3 regions of the Clostridium sediminicola genome follow, and region 1 is predicted to be linked to each of the others. Evidence: a T-box and tRNA genes for the amino acid it is inferred to sense, from the RefSeq annotation. Region 1 holds a T-box; the other regions hold tRNA genes.

The links. The T-box of region 1 lies ahead of thrS (threonine--tRNA ligase). A T-box ahead of a tRNA ligase gene usually reads a tRNA of that ligase, here a tRNA-Thr.
Region 2: it encodes a tRNA-Thr, which carries the amino acid that the T-box ahead of thrS (threonine--tRNA ligase) is inferred to sense. The anticodon was not compared.
Region 3: it encodes a tRNA-Thr, which carries the amino acid that the T-box ahead of thrS (threonine--tRNA ligase) is inferred to sense. The anticodon was not compared.

What each region holds. Positions count from the first base shown of each region.
Region 1 is NZ_BAABMF010000020.1:15,337-21,423, reverse strand. It holds gene rpmI (50S ribosomal protein L35) at 1-63, opposite strand, end outside; gene infC (translation initiation factor IF-3) at 84-596, opposite strand; gene thrS (threonine--tRNA ligase) at 827-2,731, opposite strand; T-box leader at 2,822-3,043, opposite strand; gene ytxC (putative sporulation protein YtxC) at 3,132-4,028, opposite strand; gene ACQ3F0_RS22090 (DUF6873 family GME fold protein) at 4,410-5,111, shown strand; tRNA gene ACQ3F0_RS22085 (tRNA-Cys) at 5,210-5,283, opposite strand; tRNA gene ACQ3F0_RS22080 (tRNA-Gly) at 5,289-5,363, opposite strand; tRNA gene ACQ3F0_RS22075 (tRNA-Phe) at 5,367-5,442, opposite strand; tRNA gene ACQ3F0_RS22070 (tRNA-Asp) at 5,461-5,537, opposite strand; tRNA gene ACQ3F0_RS22065 (tRNA-Val) at 5,548-5,623, opposite strand.
Region 2 is NZ_BAABMF010000002.1:535,364-541,450, reverse strand. It holds gene ACQ3F0_RS06530 (replicative DNA helicase) at 1-941, shown strand, start outside; gene ACQ3F0_RS06525 (Hsp20/alpha crystallin family protein) at 962-1,396, opposite strand; tRNA gene ACQ3F0_RS06520 (tRNA-Thr) at 1,691-1,766, shown strand; gene ACQ3F0_RS06515 (DUF6465 family protein) at 1,828-2,214, shown strand; gene ACQ3F0_RS06510 (phosphate ABC transporter substrate-binding protein) at 2,466-3,332, shown strand; gene pstC (phosphate ABC transporter permease subunit PstC) at 3,544-4,497, shown strand; gene pstA (phosphate ABC transporter permease PstA) at 4,497-5,324, shown strand; gene pstB (phosphate ABC transporter ATP-binding protein PstB) at 5,388-6,087, shown strand, end outside.
Region 3 is NZ_BAABMF010000002.1:333,606-339,692, forward strand. It holds gene rplK (50S ribosomal protein L11) at 1-362, opposite strand, end outside; gene nusG (transcription termination/antitermination protein NusG) at 437-958, opposite strand; gene secE (preprotein translocase subunit SecE) at 1,000-1,224, opposite strand; gene rpmG (50S ribosomal protein L33) at 1,260-1,409, opposite strand; gene tuf (elongation factor Tu) at 1,600-2,781, opposite strand; tRNA gene ACQ3F0_RS05470 (tRNA-Thr) at 2,872-2,947, opposite strand; gene sigH (RNA polymerase sporulation sigma factor SigH) at 3,089-3,730, opposite strand; gene ACQ3F0_RS05480 (NYN domain-containing protein) at 3,804-4,313, opposite strand; gene rlmB (23S rRNA (guanosine(2251)-2'-O)-methyltransferase RlmB) at 4,321-5,103, opposite strand; gene thyX (FAD-dependent thymidylate synthase) at 5,129-5,869, opposite strand; gene ACQ3F0_RS05495 (Mini-ribonuclease 3) at 5,967-6,087, opposite strand, start outside.

The sequences.
Region 1 (6,087 bases):
TTTACCAGTACCTGTTTTCTTAAATCTTTTTGCTGCGCCTCTATGAGTTTTCATTTTTGGCATGTGTGTTTCCTCCTTCCAAATTATGCTCTCTTAGGAGCAATAATCATTATCATATTTCTTCCTTCAACGGTTGGTCTTTTCTCAACTACGCACAAATCTTCAACTTTAGATAAGAAGTTCTCCAAAATCTCTTTACCTTTATACTTGTAGTCATTTTGCCTTCCTCTGAACCTAACAGTAACTTTTACTTTATCTTCTGCAGTCAAAAACTTTCTTGCTCTGTTAGCTTTTATCATAATGTCATGCTCTTCAGTAACGGGACTCATTCTAATTTCTTTCAAATTAACAACTTTTTGATTTTTTTTGGCTTCTTTAATCTTTTTAGTCTTTTCATACAAGTATTTGCCATAATCCATAATTTTAACAACTGGTGGCTTTCCGTTTTCTGCGATTAAAACCAAGTCCAAATCTTTGTCTTCAGCAATTCTAAGAGCTTCTCTAGATGACATTATACCTAATTGTTCACCTTCACTACCAACAACTCTTACTTCTTTAAATCTAATTTCCTCATTTAATAGAGTCTCTTTTTTGATATTTGTTCACCTCCGAATGATATCAAAACAATAACATAAATTTATTGAGATTACAATTTTTATAAAATAAAAAAGGAACGACTCAAGCCGCTCCTTACATAACATGGGTATAGTAATTCCATTCATGTAACCTTACTAGCTGTGCTGTAAGGTGAGAAACAGCTTAGTTTCTACTTGACACCACTATAGTTTACCTCTTAATTTGTATTTTGTCAATATATTATTATAAATTATTTTTTTAATTTAACTTCTTCTAGAACTTTATTAATAAACGCGTTTGTATCCATAGCACCAAGATCGCCATCTTTTCTACTTCTAACAGCTACAGCATCACTATTCATTTCTTTATCACCTAGTATTAACATATACGGAATTTTATTTAATTGAGCTTCTCTTATTTTATATCCTATTTTTTCATTTCTTATATCTAATTCTGCTCTTATTCCATTTTCTTTTAAAGTACTATATATTTTTTCAGCATATTCTCTTTGCTTATCAGTTATATTCATAATTTTCACCTGAACAGGTGCAATCCAAGCAGGGAAGGCTCCAGCAAAATGTTCTGTCAAAATCCCGATAAATCTTTCTATACTTCCAAAAATAACCCTGTGTGCCATAACTGGTCTATGCTTCTCTCCATCAGCACCTACATAAGTCAAGTCAAATCTTTCTGGCATTTGGAAATCTAATTGAATTGTTCCACATTGCCAAGTTCTTCCCAAACAATCTTTCAAATGGAAATCTATCTTTGGACCATAGAATGCTCCATCTCCTTCATTGACATGATAATCAAGATTCGCTGCTTTTAACGCATCGATTAATCCATTAGTAGCTGCTTCCCAATCCTCTTCACTACCCATAGAATCTTCTGGCTTAGTTGAAAGTTCTACAAAGTATTCAAATCCAAACAAACTATAAAAATTATCTATCATTTTTATTACATTAAGTATTTCATCTTTAATTTGTTCTTTTGTCATAAATATATGAGCATCATCTTGTGTAAAACATCTTACTCTCATTAGACCATGTAAAGCTCCAGAATACTCATGTCTATGAACAAGACCAAGTTCCCCTAATTTTATAGGCAACTCTCTATAAGAATGTAATCCTGTTTTATATGCTAAAATAGCTCCAGGACAGTTCATTGGTTTAATTGCATAATCTTCTTCATCAATTTTAGTGAAATACATATTTTCTTTATAATGATCCCAATGTCCTGATTGGTGCCATAACTGCTCATTTAATATTATTGGAGTCTTAATTTCTCCATACCCTGCTTTTTGGTGCTCAGTTCTCCAGTGATCCTCAAGAATATTTCTTAATATCATTCCTTTAGGAAAAAAGAATGGGAATCCTGGTCCCTGTTCTTTGATATCAAATAATCCAAGTTCTCTTCCAAGTTTTCTATGATCTCTTTTTTTAGCTTCTTCTAACAAATGAAGGTATTCTTCTAATTCTTCTTTTTTAGTAAATGCTGTTCCATAGATTCTTTGAAGCATTTTATTGTTCTCATTACCTCTCCAGTATGCTCCAGCAATAGACAATAATTTAAATGCTTTTATCTCTTTTGTTGAAGGTACATGCGGGCCTGCACAAAGATCTGTAAAATCACCTTGTTTATAAAAAGAAATAATTTCTCCTTCAGGTAAATCTTGAATTAATTCTACTTTATAATCCTCACCATTTTCTCTCATTAGTTCTATTGCTTCATTTCTAGGAAGTTCAAATCTTTCCAATTTAAGGTTTTGCTTAACTATTTTTTTCATTTCTTTTTCAATCTTCAATAAAACTTCAGGTGTGAATGAAAAATCAGCATCAAAATCATAATAAAACCCATTTTCTATTGCCGGTCCAATAGCTAATTTCACTTCAGGATACAATCGCTTTACTGCTTGAGCTAAAACATGCGCGCCTGTATGTCTCAAAATCCATTTCCCATCTGAATCTTCGAATGTCAATATTTCTAAATTACTGTCTTCTTCAATTTTTGTCATCAATTCTGTCTTCTCACCATTAACTCTCGCTCCAATAGCTTTTTTTCTAAGAGATGGACTTATTTGAAAGGCTATTTCACTAATTGATGAACCTTTTTCTACTTCCATCACTTTTCCGTCTATCAAAGTTATTTTCACCATTTTTTTCACTCCTCATATTTTTATATTATATAGCTGTTAATCAAGTTTTCGTAATGTTTTTCTTTTCAAAAAATATAAAAAACTCGTCCACAAAGGGACGAGTTATCGTGTTTCCACCCTAATTAGCAATAAATCAAAAATCATTTTACTACTCACTCAATACTATAACGCCAGCTAGCGAATATGCTTACTTAATTTCAGCAAATAGCTCAAAGGTGGTTTTCAATAATACTTATTCAGCGAACCTTTCAGCCATGGGTTTGCCTCTCTGTGAATAGTAAATCATCTACTCTTCCTTATCATCGCAGTATAAACTTATTTGTTTTTATATTATATTATTACCACATAACGCAGTCACTAGTCAATATTTAATTTACTTATTTTATTTTTTTTACACATCTTACACATGTAAAGGACTTTTGACTTTTTCAATTTCTCTTGTATCACAAAAGTAAACCTTATCTTCAAAAACATTTTTTATAGTTTCTACCATCTCATTATTCTTACAATTCTCTTTTCCATAAATATTTATTTTTTCAGGACAATAAGTAATTAATCCACTTATAATAAGATCTTCTATCCCAACATTGCCCTCATAATTACTACCATTAATATCTTGAATCATCTCTTCTATAATGCTTTCTCCATTTGCATTTCTTATAGAATAATCACCCTTATCATTTATAATAATTTCAATAAGTTCAATCTTACTTTCTTGTATATTAACAAAATATTTTAAAAGCTTAATAAATTCATCATATTCCTTTTGAATCATAAACTGTTCAACTATTTTATTCAAAATTTCTTCCATATCTGTTTTTAAATCTCTTTTTCTAAAGGTGTAATATCCTTCAATGTTTATTTCATTCTTTTCCATCATGCATTGAACAATTTTTTCTATGGCATCATTCTTTATATTTATACACCCTAATACTTCATCCTTATAAACCTCTTTATCTTTTGTAAGAATTTTTTTGAAATTAATCTCTACTTTTTTTATTTCTTCCCCTTTTAAAAAGAAATAAGTATCTTCAATGATACCAAAAAAATCTCCTTTACAGAAGTTTTCAACATATAATTGAAAAATATACGAAGCTATATATCTACAAATATTTTTTTTTGCACTACAAGTCAAATTAGGATTCAAACTATATATTTCAATAAAGTGATGATTCATATTTATACTCTCCGAAAACCCAAGCAAAACTTCATGTTTCGAAAAATAACTTTGCATTTTGTTCAACTTTTCTGTAATGTCATATTTTTCATCACTATAAATAACGGTCAACAGTATCACAATATCCACTCCTTTGAAATTAGTATGTGTTGAAATTTAATGTATATTCAAAAATTTATACTTTCCTATAAATAAGATTTAACTTATTATATAAATAAACCAAAACATGCTTAGTATAAATCGCGAACAAGTTCATGATACCTTTCGTAAACGAAAGCTTTTAATTAAATGAAAAATAAAAAATTCCTTTTGTGTAGCAAAAGCTCATTATTCCATCATCCAAGATGATAAAAGCTTAATTAAAGATTTTCTGCAAGAAAATCATCATTAACTTATCACTTGTCACTGATTTATTTCGTCTTCTATTTTTATTACGAAGCATTTTTTAATATCGAAATTATTTTAAAACATATACAAAAACTATAATTGAGGTGATAGTAAATGAAATATTTTTTTGTAGATTGTAGGATAACTCAAACCGAATTTAATAACTTATCTAAATATGGCATAGTTATCAAATGCCCCCCTTGTCATAAACTATACGAGGCTATAAAATGTCATCCTGATATATTAATGAATATAATAAGCAAAAATAAAATTATTTTTCATAAAGATATTCCTGATTCTTTTATAAACTCAATTTCTCATATAAATTTAGAGATTTTATATACCAAAAATCCTCTTACTGAAAAATATCCCTATGATATAATATTAAATTCAGTTCATTTAGGTAATATATTTATTCACAACCTCCAATATACTGATGAAAATTTATTAAATTTTGTTAAAACCAAAAAATTATTAAATGTGAAACAAGGTTATACGAAATGTTCTACAGCAATTATAAAAGCTAACGCCATAATAACTTCAGATACAAGCATTGCTGAAGCAGTAAAAAAAGAGAATATAGATGTTTTATTATTATCTCCTGGACACATTGATTTACCAGGCTTAAATTATGGTTTCATAGGAGGAACTTGCGGGTTAATTGATAAGAATGTGATAGGTTTTTACGGAGAACTAGATAACTATAAATATTCAAATGAAGTTAAAACTTTTTTAGAAAAGCACAATGTTAGTTATGTAAATCTCGGTAAGGGGAGTTTAATTGATAGAGGTAGCATATTAAGCATAGAAAACTAGTTGGTTTTCTATGCTTAAAGGTATAAGTTTTCAGTAACTTACCACTTAAAACTTATAATTGACAATAAAAAAACCTCAACTAAAAAGTTGAGGTTTTTTGGAGGCGCCACCCGGATTTGAACCGGGGGTAAAGGCTTTGCAGGCCTCTGCCTTACCACTTGGCCATAGCGCCATATTTGGAGCGGAAGACGAGATTCGAACTCGCGACGTTCACCTTGGCAAGGTGACGCTCTACCACTGAGCCACTCCCGCTAGTGGTGGCTCGAACTGGAATCGAACCAGTGACACGAGGATTTTCAGTCCTCTGCTCTACCGACTGAGCTATCGAGCCTTATTAAAACTATATAAATGGCGACCCAGAAGGGACTCGAACCCTCGACCTCCGGCGTGACAGGCCGGCACTCTAACCAACTGAGCCACTGGGCCATTATTTTTTTGGTGGGAACAACAGGGTTCGAACCTGTGACCCCCTGCTTGTAAGGCAGGTGCTCTCCCAGCTGAGCTATGCTCCCATTTTTAATGACGAAGTTAATTATATAACATTTCAAAAACTTTGTCAAGACTTTATTAAATCTTTTTTATTTGCTTCCTGAAACATTTCATTCGCAAACGCATTAATATAATATAAAATATACCGCCCAATGTCAATCTCAATATAGCTCTTTATATTGAATTAGATTAATCTTACACTGTTTTTTATCAATTTTCTATATATTTCATACAAACTTAATTTTATTTTACTTTATGCTATGGTTATTCCACAAAAAGTAAACATCTTAACTTTCCTCACAATATATAGCATAAGAACACATCAATATATAGCATCTTTGATTTAGTTTACTTTTTGTGGTTTAACATCTCTATAGTTTAATATATTATTGTTTTTGATTATTTGATACAACAATTATAAATTGCCAAGAAAAGCGCTTCGCAATTTATTTCAATTGTGAACTTTTTAATTAATATCAACACTGTT
Region 2 (6,087 bases), on a different contig from region 1:
ATGATGTTCCTGATGTACTTGATACAGCAGAAAAAAGAATTTTTGATATAGCACAAAATAGAGCAACAAATGATTATGAAGCTATAAGTACAGTACTTGAAAGAAGTATTACAAATGTAGAAAATATTTTTAATCAATCAGGTGTAACTACTGGAGTAAGCTCAGGTTTCCCAGAATTAGATGAAATGACATCAGGATTTCAGCCTGGAGATATGGTACTAGTAGCAGCAAGACCTTCCATGGGTAAAACAACATTTTCAATAAACATAGCTCAGAATGCGGCACTAAGAGATGGAAAAAGTGTTGTAGTTTTTTCTCTGGAAATGTCAAAAGAGCAGTTAGCAAATAAAATACTAAGTGCTGAGGCTAATGTAGATATGTTAAAACTTAGAACAGGAGAATTATCAGAAGAAGACTGGGCAAACATAGGTAAAGTAGCTGGTCCAATAGCTTCGTCAAGAATATATATAGATGATACTGCAGGAGTTACAGTAATGGAAATGAGATCTAAGTGCAGAAGGATTAAAATTGAGCATGGCATAGATATGATACTAATAGATTATCTTCAGTTAATGTCTGGTAGTGCTAGATCTGAGAGTAGACAACAAGAGGTATCTGAAATCTCAAGGTCAATAAAAGCACTAGCTAAGGAGATGGAATGCCCTGTAATAGCACTTTCACAGTTATCACGTGCACCAGAGCAAAGAGCGGATCATAGACCTATGTTATCCGACCTTAGAGAATCTGGATCTATTGAACAGGATGCTGACTTAGTTATGTTTCTATATAGAGATGAGTATTATGATAAAGAGACTGAAGATAAGAATGTAGCTGAAGTAATTATAGCTAAGCAAAGAAATGGTCCAACAGGAACTGCAAAATTGGCATGGATTGGTCAATATAGTAAATTCGGTAGATTGGATGTTATACACCAAGAATAAAGAGCTGATATTTCAGCTCTTTATTCAATTTCAATTCTTTTTTTAGTATCTAAATCTTTTTTTTCTTTAGGTAGATTGATAGTTAATACGCCATCTTTAAATGAAGCTTTAATGTCATCTTTTTTTATATTACTGAAATAAAAACTTCTTTTAAATTCACCAAAATGTCTTTCTTTTCTAATAAAATCTGAGCCTTTGGTTTCAATATCATCTTCTCGTTTGGCAGATAAAGTTACGTAATTATTTTCAAAGTTAATCATTATTGAGTCCTTTTTAAAGCCAGGCAAATCAGCTGAAATAGCATATGAAGTATCAGTTTCTTTTACATCAACGTTGAAGTTATTACTGAGTTTAGATGTTACGAAAAAATCATCATTAAAGAAGTTATCAATTAAAGTATCAAATGAACCGAAAGAGTTTATAGAGTTTTTTCTATAAGGAATTAAGTTAAACATATAAAAACCTCCTACACATTTTGTATATTTATTTTGTAACTATATTGTAATACTAAGGTCAAAGAAAGTCAAAGTTAAAAAGTCAAAGAAAGTCAAAGACAAATAAAGAAAACCTTTATTTTTTGAACTTATTTAATTATAAAAATAAATTTTGATAATATTTAAGAAAATATAGATTATTATAGGGAGTTAATAAAACATATTAATCAATAAATTACATTAAATAGCATTGCAAGAAATACTTTGCTATAGTAAAATAGTATAAAGGTTGGTAACTTAAAGTATTTGTAATATGCTTCTGTAGCACAGTCGGTAGTGCAGCTGATTCGTAATCAGAAGGTCGCAGGTTCGATTCCTGTCAGAAGCACCATAATAATTGCAATAATAAATGTAATTATTAAAACGTAATTAATAGTATGAGGGGGACGTGCATGAGTACACAAAAAAGTAGAAAGAGAGTAAGAAAAGGAGTAAAGAATACTACAAAAAAAATAATTAACAATGATTTAGAAAAAGGTATAGAGAGTGTGATGAGTACAGCTCAGTCATTTAAGGAAAACACTCAAAAAACGGGAGAAATAATTCTAAAAAAAGCAGAAAGAATAATACAGAAAAAAGAAACGGAAAAGAAATTTTTTGTAGAATATGAAAATACAAAAGTTGACAGTGATAAAGTTACAGAAAAATTTTATGAGGTATGGAATAAAAACCATGAAGAAGCAGACATTCAATCTTTAAGTATTTATTATAAAGTAGAAGATAAGACTGCATATTGTGTAGTAAATGATAATATAAAAGTTAATATAAAATTATTATAGGTATAAATAATACTTGAAATAATTGAAGATTAAATTAAAAGTCAAAGGATAATCCTTTGGCTTTTTTATTTTATATTTACATATGATAGTTAAACAAATAATTGAACAAGGGGCAAGATATACTTAACATCGATTTAACATTATCATAACACAGCCTTAACATAGAAATGATAAATTATAAATGTACTTAGGAAATAAGATTAACAAGAAATAATCAAAAATAAATTTAATTTTAGGAGGATTTACAAGCTATGAAAAAAAGAATTTTAAGTGTAATTTTGGGAATTAGTTTAGCATTTACAGTTGTTGGATGTGGTGCAAAAAATAATGCAGGTAACAATACTACTACTGATGATACAAAAGAAGAATCAAAATTAGAAGGAACAGTTGCAGTAATAGGATCTACTACAGTTCAACCAGTTGCACAAGCAATTGCGGATGAGTTTGCTAATGTTGAAACTGGTATAAAAGTTGATGTCCAAGGTGTTGGTTCTTCAGCTGGTGTTAAAGCCGCTAACGAAGGCACTGCTGATATTGGGATGGCTTCAAGAGAATTGAAAACTAAAGAAGAAGAATGGGGATTAGATAAACATATTATTGCTTATGATGGAATAGCTGTTATATTCAATTCTACTAACGAAGTTACAGATTTAACTAAAGATCAAGTAACTAAAATATTCAAGGGTGAAATTACAAACTGGAAAGAAGTAGGCGGAGCTGATGCTGAAATATTAGTAGTAAGTAGAGAAGCTGGTTCAGGTACTAGAGGCGCTTTTGAAGAATTAACAGATCTAGATGGTGCGGATGGTTCATTAGTAACTGAAGAAGCTGAAATTAAAGATGGAAACGGTGCTGTAAGAGCTTTTGTTGCTGGAGATGAAAATTCTATAGGATATATTTCTTTAGGATATATTGATGATACAGTTAAACCTGCAGTAATAGATGGTGTTGAAGCAACAGTTGAAAATATAAAGGCTGGAGATTACTCAATATTTAGACCATTGTTAATGATTACTAAAGGTGAATTATCTGCTGAAACAAAAGTATACTTAGATTTTGTTCTAGGTGCAGAAGGTCAAGCAATAGTTGCTAAAAAATACATCCCAGTAACTGAATAATTTTAGAGAGAAATAATAGATACTAAAATATTAATAAAATAGACACAATATATACAAAAGTATAAAAAGTAGAAAACTATTTAAGGGATATATACTAATTTTGGGTTTAGTATATATCCTACTTACCATGTTTATAAAGAGTAAGAGGAGATAAATTTCCATTAGTACAAGTTTGATTATGATTTAAATTAATAATATAGGAGGAAGGTATATGTTTAAAGGGGATACCTTAATATTTTCAAAAAAGAAGCATGCTTTAAACAATGATTCGAGTAATTCCCATAACGTTATTTCTTCAAATAAGAGCAAAGACTTTATAGAAAATTTATGGAAATATATATTTTTAGGCTGCGCAAGTATTGCAATTTTAAGTATTATAACAATCACAATATTTATATTTGCAAAGGGAAGTCCTGCAATTTTTGAAATTGGAGTCTTTGATTTTTTATTTTCAGCTAAATGGAAGCCTTCAGCAGAAAAGTATGGAATTTTTGCTATGATAATAGGTTCTATCTATGCTACTATAGGAGCTATAACAATAGGGGTTCCAATAGGTATTTTTACAGCAGTCTTTTTAGCTGAAATTGCACCTGACTGGTTGACTAAAATAATGAGGCCATCGGTTGAATTATTAGCTGGAATACCATCAGTTGTATATGGATTTTTTGGTCTTATAGTTATAGTTCCGATAATTGATAGTATGCCCGGTAGTGGTAGTTCAGGGTCCAGTTTATTAGCAGCTTGCATAATTTTAGGTATAATGATTCTTCCAACGATAATTAGTATTACTGAAACATCTTTAAGGTCAGTTCCTAAAGAGTATAAAGAAGGAGCTTTAGCAATTGGAGCTTCACATATGCAGACAATTTTTACAGTAATGATACCAGCAGCAAAGTCAGGAATTTTAACTGGTGTAATATTAGGTATTGGTAGAGCAATTGGTGAAACTATGGCAGTTATTTTAGTATGTGGTAATACAGTTAAAATACCACTAAGCATATTTGATAGATTTAGACCAATGACAGCAAATATAGCTTTAGAAATGTCTTATGCGTTTGGTTTACATCAAGAAGCTTTACTTGCTACAGGAGTTATATTGTTTATTTTTATTATGATTCTTAATCTTATACTTAACTCTTTAACACATAAGGTAGGTGATAGGTAGTGAATTCATTTCAAAAAATAAAAGATAATACGCTTTTAGGATTAATATATATAGCAACATTCTTAACACTAGGAATATTAGTTTGGATAATAGGTTATGTTATGATTAATGGATTAAGTCAGGTTAATTGGGAATTTTTATCCACTAACCCTGTAGGGGAAGAGGGTGGAGTATTACCGATGATTGCAAGTACGTTTTACATTGTAATATTATCATTGCTTATCGCTACTCCTATTGGTATAGGTGCAGCAATATATCTTGTTGAATATGCAAAACCTGGAAAGTTAGTTAGAGCTATAAGATTTTGCACAGAAAGTTTAGCCGGTATACCTTCAATAATATTTGGTTTATTTGGTATGATATTCTTCGTAACAATATTAAAACTCGGTTTTTCGCTTTTGGCGGGAGCATTTACTGTTAGTATGATGGTTCTTCCTACGATTATAAGAACAACAGAAGAATCTTTAAAGTCAGTTCCTAACGCCTTTAGAGAAGGTAGCTATGGATTAGGTGCTTCAAAACTAAGAACTATAGTCAAAATAATTTTACCTTCCTCAATTCCAGGAATATTAGCAGCAGTAATTCTTAGTGTTGGACGTGTTGTTGGTGAAACAGCGGCACTATACTTTACAGCTGGGATGGTTCCGAGAATGCCAACATCGATAATGGATTCAGGAAGAACACTATCCATTCATATGTACTTATTGGCTAAAGAGGGAGTATCATTTCAAAAATCATTTGCAACAGCAACAGTTTTAATCATATTTGTTGCAGTCATAAATTTTGCTGCAAATAGAATTGCTAATGCATTAAATAAATTTAAATAATTGAAAACTACTACTGATACGTAGATAAATATAAATATTAATTTGAAATATGGAGGAAGTTTAATGAGTGATTCTAAGTTAAGGGTACAAGATTTAGATTTGTATTATGGTGATTTTCAAGCACTTAAGAAAATTAATATAGATATTCCTGAAAACAAAGTTACTGCATTAATTGGACCATCAGGATGTGGAAAATCAACGTTCTTAAAAACTTTAAACAGGATGAATGATTTAGTTGAAGGAGTAAAAATAGAAGGTGATGTAAGATTAGATGGTGATGATATTTATGGAGGAATAGATGTAATAAGGTTAAGAAAAAGAGTGGGAATGGTTTTCCAAAAACCAAATCCATTTCCAATGAGTATTTACGATAACATTGCATATGGACCAAGAACTCATGGAATAAAGAAAAAGTCACAACTAGATGAAATAGTAGAAAAAAGTCTTAGATCAGCTGCTATATGGGAAGAAGTGAAGGATAGACTAAAGAAAAATGCACTAGGGTTATCAGGTGGTCAGCAACAAAGAATTTGTATTGCGAGAGCTTTAGCAACAGAGCCTGAAGTACTTCTCATGGATGAACCAACGTCTGCATTAGACCCTATTTCTACTTTGAAGATAGAGGATTTAGCGGCGGAATTAAAGAAAAAATATACAATAGTAATGGTAACACATAATATGCAACAAGCTGGAAGAATATCTGATAGGACAGCATTCTTTTTACATGGAGAAATTGTTGAATATGATGATACAAATGTAATTT
Region 3 (6,087 bases), on a different contig from region 1:
ACTGAAGCAGCATTTAAATCAGCCATTTTTGTTTCAGCTATTTGTTTTAATTGTTCTTTAGTAATCTTTGCTACTTTATTTCTATTTGGCTCACCTGAACCACTAGAAATTCCAACAGCTTTTTTTATTAAAACAGCAGCTGGTGGAGTTTTAAGAACAAAACTAAAAGATCTATCCTTATAAACTGAAATAATAACTGGGATTGTCATACCTGCTTGATTAGCTGTTTTAGCATTATATTCTTTACAGAACGCCATGATATTAACACCATGTTGACCTAAAGCTGGACCAACTGGTGGCGCTGGTGTAGCCTTTCCTGCAGGAAGTTGAAGTTTTATTATTCCCATCACTTCTTTTGCCATAGTTTGCACCTCCTTATGCTGTAATCCGGCCAATACCCGATCACTTCAAAACTTTTATCTAAAATTAAACTACTTTAGTCTAATTTTTGAATTTGATTATATTCTAGCTCAACAGGAGTTTCCCTGCCAAACATATTAACAAAGGCTTTGATCTTTTTCTTCTCTATATTTATTTCTTTAATTATTGCTTCGAAGTTTTCAAGAGGCCCCGAAACAACCTTCACACTTTCTCCAACTTGTATATCGATATCTATTTGCTTTTCAACAATACCCATAGAATCGATTTCTTCATCAGTAAGTGGCACTGGTTTGGATCCTGGACCAACAAATCCAGTACATCCTCTAGTGTTTCTAACTACATACCAAGTTTCATCAGTCATAATCATTTTAATAAACACATAACCTGGAAATAATTTTTTCAAAGAAATCTTTTGCTTTCCATCTTTTACTTCAACAACTTCTTCCATTGGAACTTGAATGTCCTGGATTAAATCATGAAGACCTCTGTTATCAATTAATTTGTCTAAATTAACTTTAACTTTATTTTCATACCCTGAGTAAGTATGAACTACATACCAACGTGCTCGTTCTGCCATATTTTTAGGGACGAAAATTCACATCCCTACCTCCTTTTCGTTTATTTGAAAATGAGCTTAAATACTGTGCCAAATGCAAAGTCCATCAATCCAATAAGTAAAGCACTAACACCACAAAAAGCCAAAACAATAATAGCTGATTTTTTCACTTCTGTTTGTGATGGCCAAGTTATTCTTTTAGCTTCGGCTTTTAACTCTCTTAGAAATTGAAATAACCCTTTCGATGACGAACCCTGACTATTGTGAATTTTTTCATTAGCAGCCATTCCGTTCACATCCTTAAAATATTTTATAAAATCTGTTATTTAGTTTCTTTATGAAGTGTGTGTTTGTGGCAGAATTTACAATATTTGTTTAATTCTATTCTTTCCGGATTATTCTTTTTATTCTTCATAGAATTGTAATTTCTTTGTTTGCATTCTGTGCAAGCTAGTGTAACTTTTACTCTCACAATGTCCACCTCCTAATTCTGCATTTCACATACAGAATCATCTGCATATCTGAAATTTATCATATAATAGTATTACTAAACAAATTTAACACAAGTATCGACATATGTCAATATTTATTATTGTATTATTTTTGAGTGCAATAACCTTTAAAGAGGACTAAGCACTGACACTTAGTCCTTTAAATACTAATTATTCAATTATAGTACTAACAACTCCAGAACCTACTGTTCTTCCACCTTCTCTGATAGCGAATCTTAGGTTTTGTTCCATTGCTACTTGTGTAATTAATTCTACATTCATATCAATGTGGTCTCCTGGCATTACCATCTCTACTCCTTCTGGTAAAGCAATTGATCCTGTAACGTCTGTTGTTCTGAAGTAGAATTGTGGTCTATATCCATTAAAGAATGGAGTATGTCTTCCACCTTCTTCTTTCTTTAATACATATACTTGACCTACGAATTTACTATGAGGTGTAACTGTACCAGGTTTTGCTAATACTTGACCTCTTTCGATTTCTGTTCTTTGAACACCTCTTAATAATGCTCCAATGTTATCTCCAGCCATTGCTTCGTCTAACATCTTTCTGAACATTTCTACCCCTGTACAAGTAGTCTTCTTAACTTCTGCTCCCATTCCTACTATTGCAACTTCTTCTCCAACTTTCAAGATTCCTCTTTCTAATCTTCCTGTTGCAACTGTTCCTCTTCCTGTAATTGTGAATACATCCTCTACAGGCATTAAGAATGGTTTATCTGTTTCTCTCTCTGGAGTTGGGATATATTCATCTACTGCTGCCATTAATTCAGCAATACATGCATCTTCTCCTTTTTCTATTACCATTAATGCTGATCCTGTAATTACTGGACATTCGTCTCCGTCAAATCCATATTCACTTAATAAATCTCTTACTTCCATTTCTACTAATTCTAATAATTCTTCATCATCTACTTGATCTGCTTTGTTTAAGAATACTACTATATTCTCAACTCCTACTCTTGATGCAAGTAAGATATGCTCTCTTGTTTGTGGCATTGGACCATCTGCTGCACTTACTACTAAGATAGCTCCATCCATTTGTGCTGCTCCTGTAATCATGTTCTTAACGTAGTCAGCATGTCCTGGACAGTCAACGTGTGCATAGTGTCTTGTTTCTGTTTCATACTCAACGTGTGCAGTGTTGATTGTGATTCCTCTTTCTCTTTCTTCTGGTGCTTTATCTATTTGCGAGTAGTCTTGCGCTTCTGCTTTACCTTCTTTTGCTAGCGTCATTGTGATTGCCGCTGTTAATGTTGTCTTACCGTGGTCTACGTGACCTATTGTTCCGATATTTACATGTGGTTTTGTTCTTTCAAACTTAGCTCTTGCCATTTTTATATTCCTCCTAACCTTTAATTGAAATTTTTTATTTGACCCGCTTTCATAAACTTATCCACGTGTACTTTCAATCAAGTACAATGCTGGAGCCCACGACCGGGCTTGAACCGGCGACCTCCACCTTACCAAGGTGACGCTCTTCCTGCTGAGCTACATGGGCATATTTATTTTGTGCAGGAAATAAATTTTTAGAGTATTAATTCAAAGGGATTATATAATAAACTAATATTAATTAATCACACCTTAAGACTTATACCAATTATAAATTTTACTATCACCATTTTTTTTTGTCAATATACTTTTATTCTTTATTTAAACATTTTTCTAATTTTCTTTTAACTCTTTGTAGTGCATTATCAATAGATTTTGCTTGCCTATCCATATCACAAGCGATTTCTTGGTACGATTTCCCTTGTAGATAGTAATATAAAACTTCCATTTCAAGTTCGGATAGTGATTTAGATATTTCTTTTTCAATTTTAGTTAATTCTTCTCTACTTATTATAACTTCTTCTGGATCACTGACCCTAACCGTTGTAAGAACATCTAAAAGTGTTCTATCAGATTCTTCATCATAAATAGGTTTATTTAACGATACATAAGTATTCAAAGGTATATGCTTTTGTCTTGTTGCTGTTTTTATTGCAGTTATAATTTGCCTAGTTACACAAAGTTCGGCAAACGCTCGAAAAGAAGTTAATTTATCCATTTTAAAATCTCTAATAGCTTTATAAAAACCTATCATTCCTTCTTGATAAATATCTTCTTTATCAGCACCTATTAAAAAATATGATTTAGATTTAGCTTTTACAAAATTTTTATACTTATTTATCAAAAATTCTTGTGCTTCAATATTTCCCTCTTTTGCTCGTATGGCAACTTCTTCATCTGGTTTATCTATATATGGAACGTTTTCTGCGATTTTTTTTGTGTGTTTTGCCAAATTATCGCCCCCACTAAATTTGAATACTCATATATCGATTATACATTATTAGGAAATCATACGCAATAAATTTTTATTCCCCTCGCCTTATTTTTTCAAGCTCTTTCATTGTTTTATCATCTACATAATCATGCAAAAAATTCTTCATACCACTTTGCTTTTTTGCAGTTTTTTTTCTTATTTTCTTCTTTGTTTCATGAACTTCATGATAAAACTCCATTGAAGACATTCTTGCAGCACCTCTTTGAAATATTAATTGTTGTTCAAGCGAGTCAGAGGTCACCACACTAACATCCGATTTTCTTCCAATACTGTCTACATATCTTTCAATAAAACTATCTGCTGTTTCGCCTTCTTTTGTAAACACAATATCTACATTACCTAGTTTTTCAATCTTTTCCAAACTTCCATTCACCAAATGAGCATCGAATACCAAAACTAATTTATACCCTTTATAAGAAGCATAATCCTGAAGCATCTCCACTAGACTTTCTCTACCTGATTCAAAACTAAACTCCTTAATGTTTTTCAATTCCGGCCAACTGTTTATAACATTATACCCATCTATAAAAATATACTTCATATTACCATTATCCCAGTTTCTGCTTTAACACTTCATACATAATTATCCCTGCGGCAACAGAAGCATTTAATGATGTTATCTTACCTACCATGGGGATTTTAACTAACACATCACATTTAGCTTTTGTTAATTTCGATATTCCTCTACCTTCGCTACCAATAACTAACGCAACAGCTCTTGATAAATCAGTTTTATAACAATAGTCTTTGCCTTCCATATCTGCTCCATAAACCCACATTCCTCTTTCTTTCAGTTTATCTATTGCTTTATTAACATTAGACACTTTTGCTATCATCATATGTTCAACAGCACCAACAGAGGATTTATACACCGTTCCTGTTACACCTACATTTCTTCGATTTGGAATTATTATGCCATGCACACCACAAATTTCTGCCGTTCGAATTATAGATCCAAAATTATGAGGATCTTCAAGTTCATCAAGCACTAAGATAAATGGATCTTCTTCTTTCTTCTTTGCCAATTCAAACATATCATCTATAGAATAATATTTATAAGGTGTTGTTTGTGCTATAACTCCCTGATGGACCCCAGTTTGCGAAATTCCATCTAATTTTTTCCTGTCAACTTCTTTAATTATAATATTTTTTTCTTTTGCTAACGCAAAAATTTTAGTAATGGATCCTGTCAAATTTCCTTTAGCAACCCAAATCTGTTCTATAGTTCTATTACCCTTAATAGCTTCGATAACAGCATTTCGTCCTTCGATAAGATCTTCTCTATTGGTATTTGTTTTATTTTCTTCTTTCCTACTATTATTGACTTTCATTATATCGCCTTCTTTCTTTTTGTTATTATAATTTGGAGTACCTCTGTTTAACTTCCTTAATCATGCCACAGGTCATTTTTCCTTCTGGACAATTTCCAGAAATACATTCCGGACCTGCTAACTTAAATAATACTGGTGCTACCATTTTTACCTGTCTTAACATTTCATCGGCCATGGCATGAATTTCCCATTGTGCCCTATTACAACATCTGTGATAAAAAAAGTTCATCAAAGTTCTAGCATTCATAGTAAATACAATTTTCGTCTCACATGCATTAGGAAATACATATCTAGCATCCTCAATAGCTTTCTTTTCGGCACTTGTTTTATTCATATCCAAATCAATATACTTTTTATATAGTCTATCAGCAATATCATCATATGCCTTTTGACTTTTTTTCATAGCTTCAGAAAATATTTTTTTAGCCTCATTATCTTCTTCTATAGCTGGCGGAATTACATATTCAAATTGTTCTAATTTTACATATCTTTGACTCTGTTGAGAATAAGAAGCGATCCTATGCCTAACCAGTTGATGCGTTAAAGTACGTGAAACTCCTTCTACTGCAAAAGTAAAAGATACATGTTCAATTGGAGAAGCATGCCCATATGACATTAATCTATTCAAAAATTTCTCTGTATTTTCATCGTTAAGATTTTCAGTAATTTCATCTACCCCAACAGGGCTATAACATAATTTTGCTGCTGCTGCTATTACTCTTTCTGGATTTGGTGTATGTTCTATTAAAGTTACTTTCAATGTCATATTTTTCCCCTTTCAATTCATACATTTTAATAACATGTTACATTATAAAATAATCTATGATTTTGTCTTATAAATATTAGATTTTTTTATGGTTATATCATTTAACTACTTTTCCTAATAATTCATCTATTCTTTCTACTTGTTCAGTTAGATATAAATATCCGATTAAAGTTTCAAATCCAGTAGCTATCCTATACTCATTAACTTTCGCATTTTTG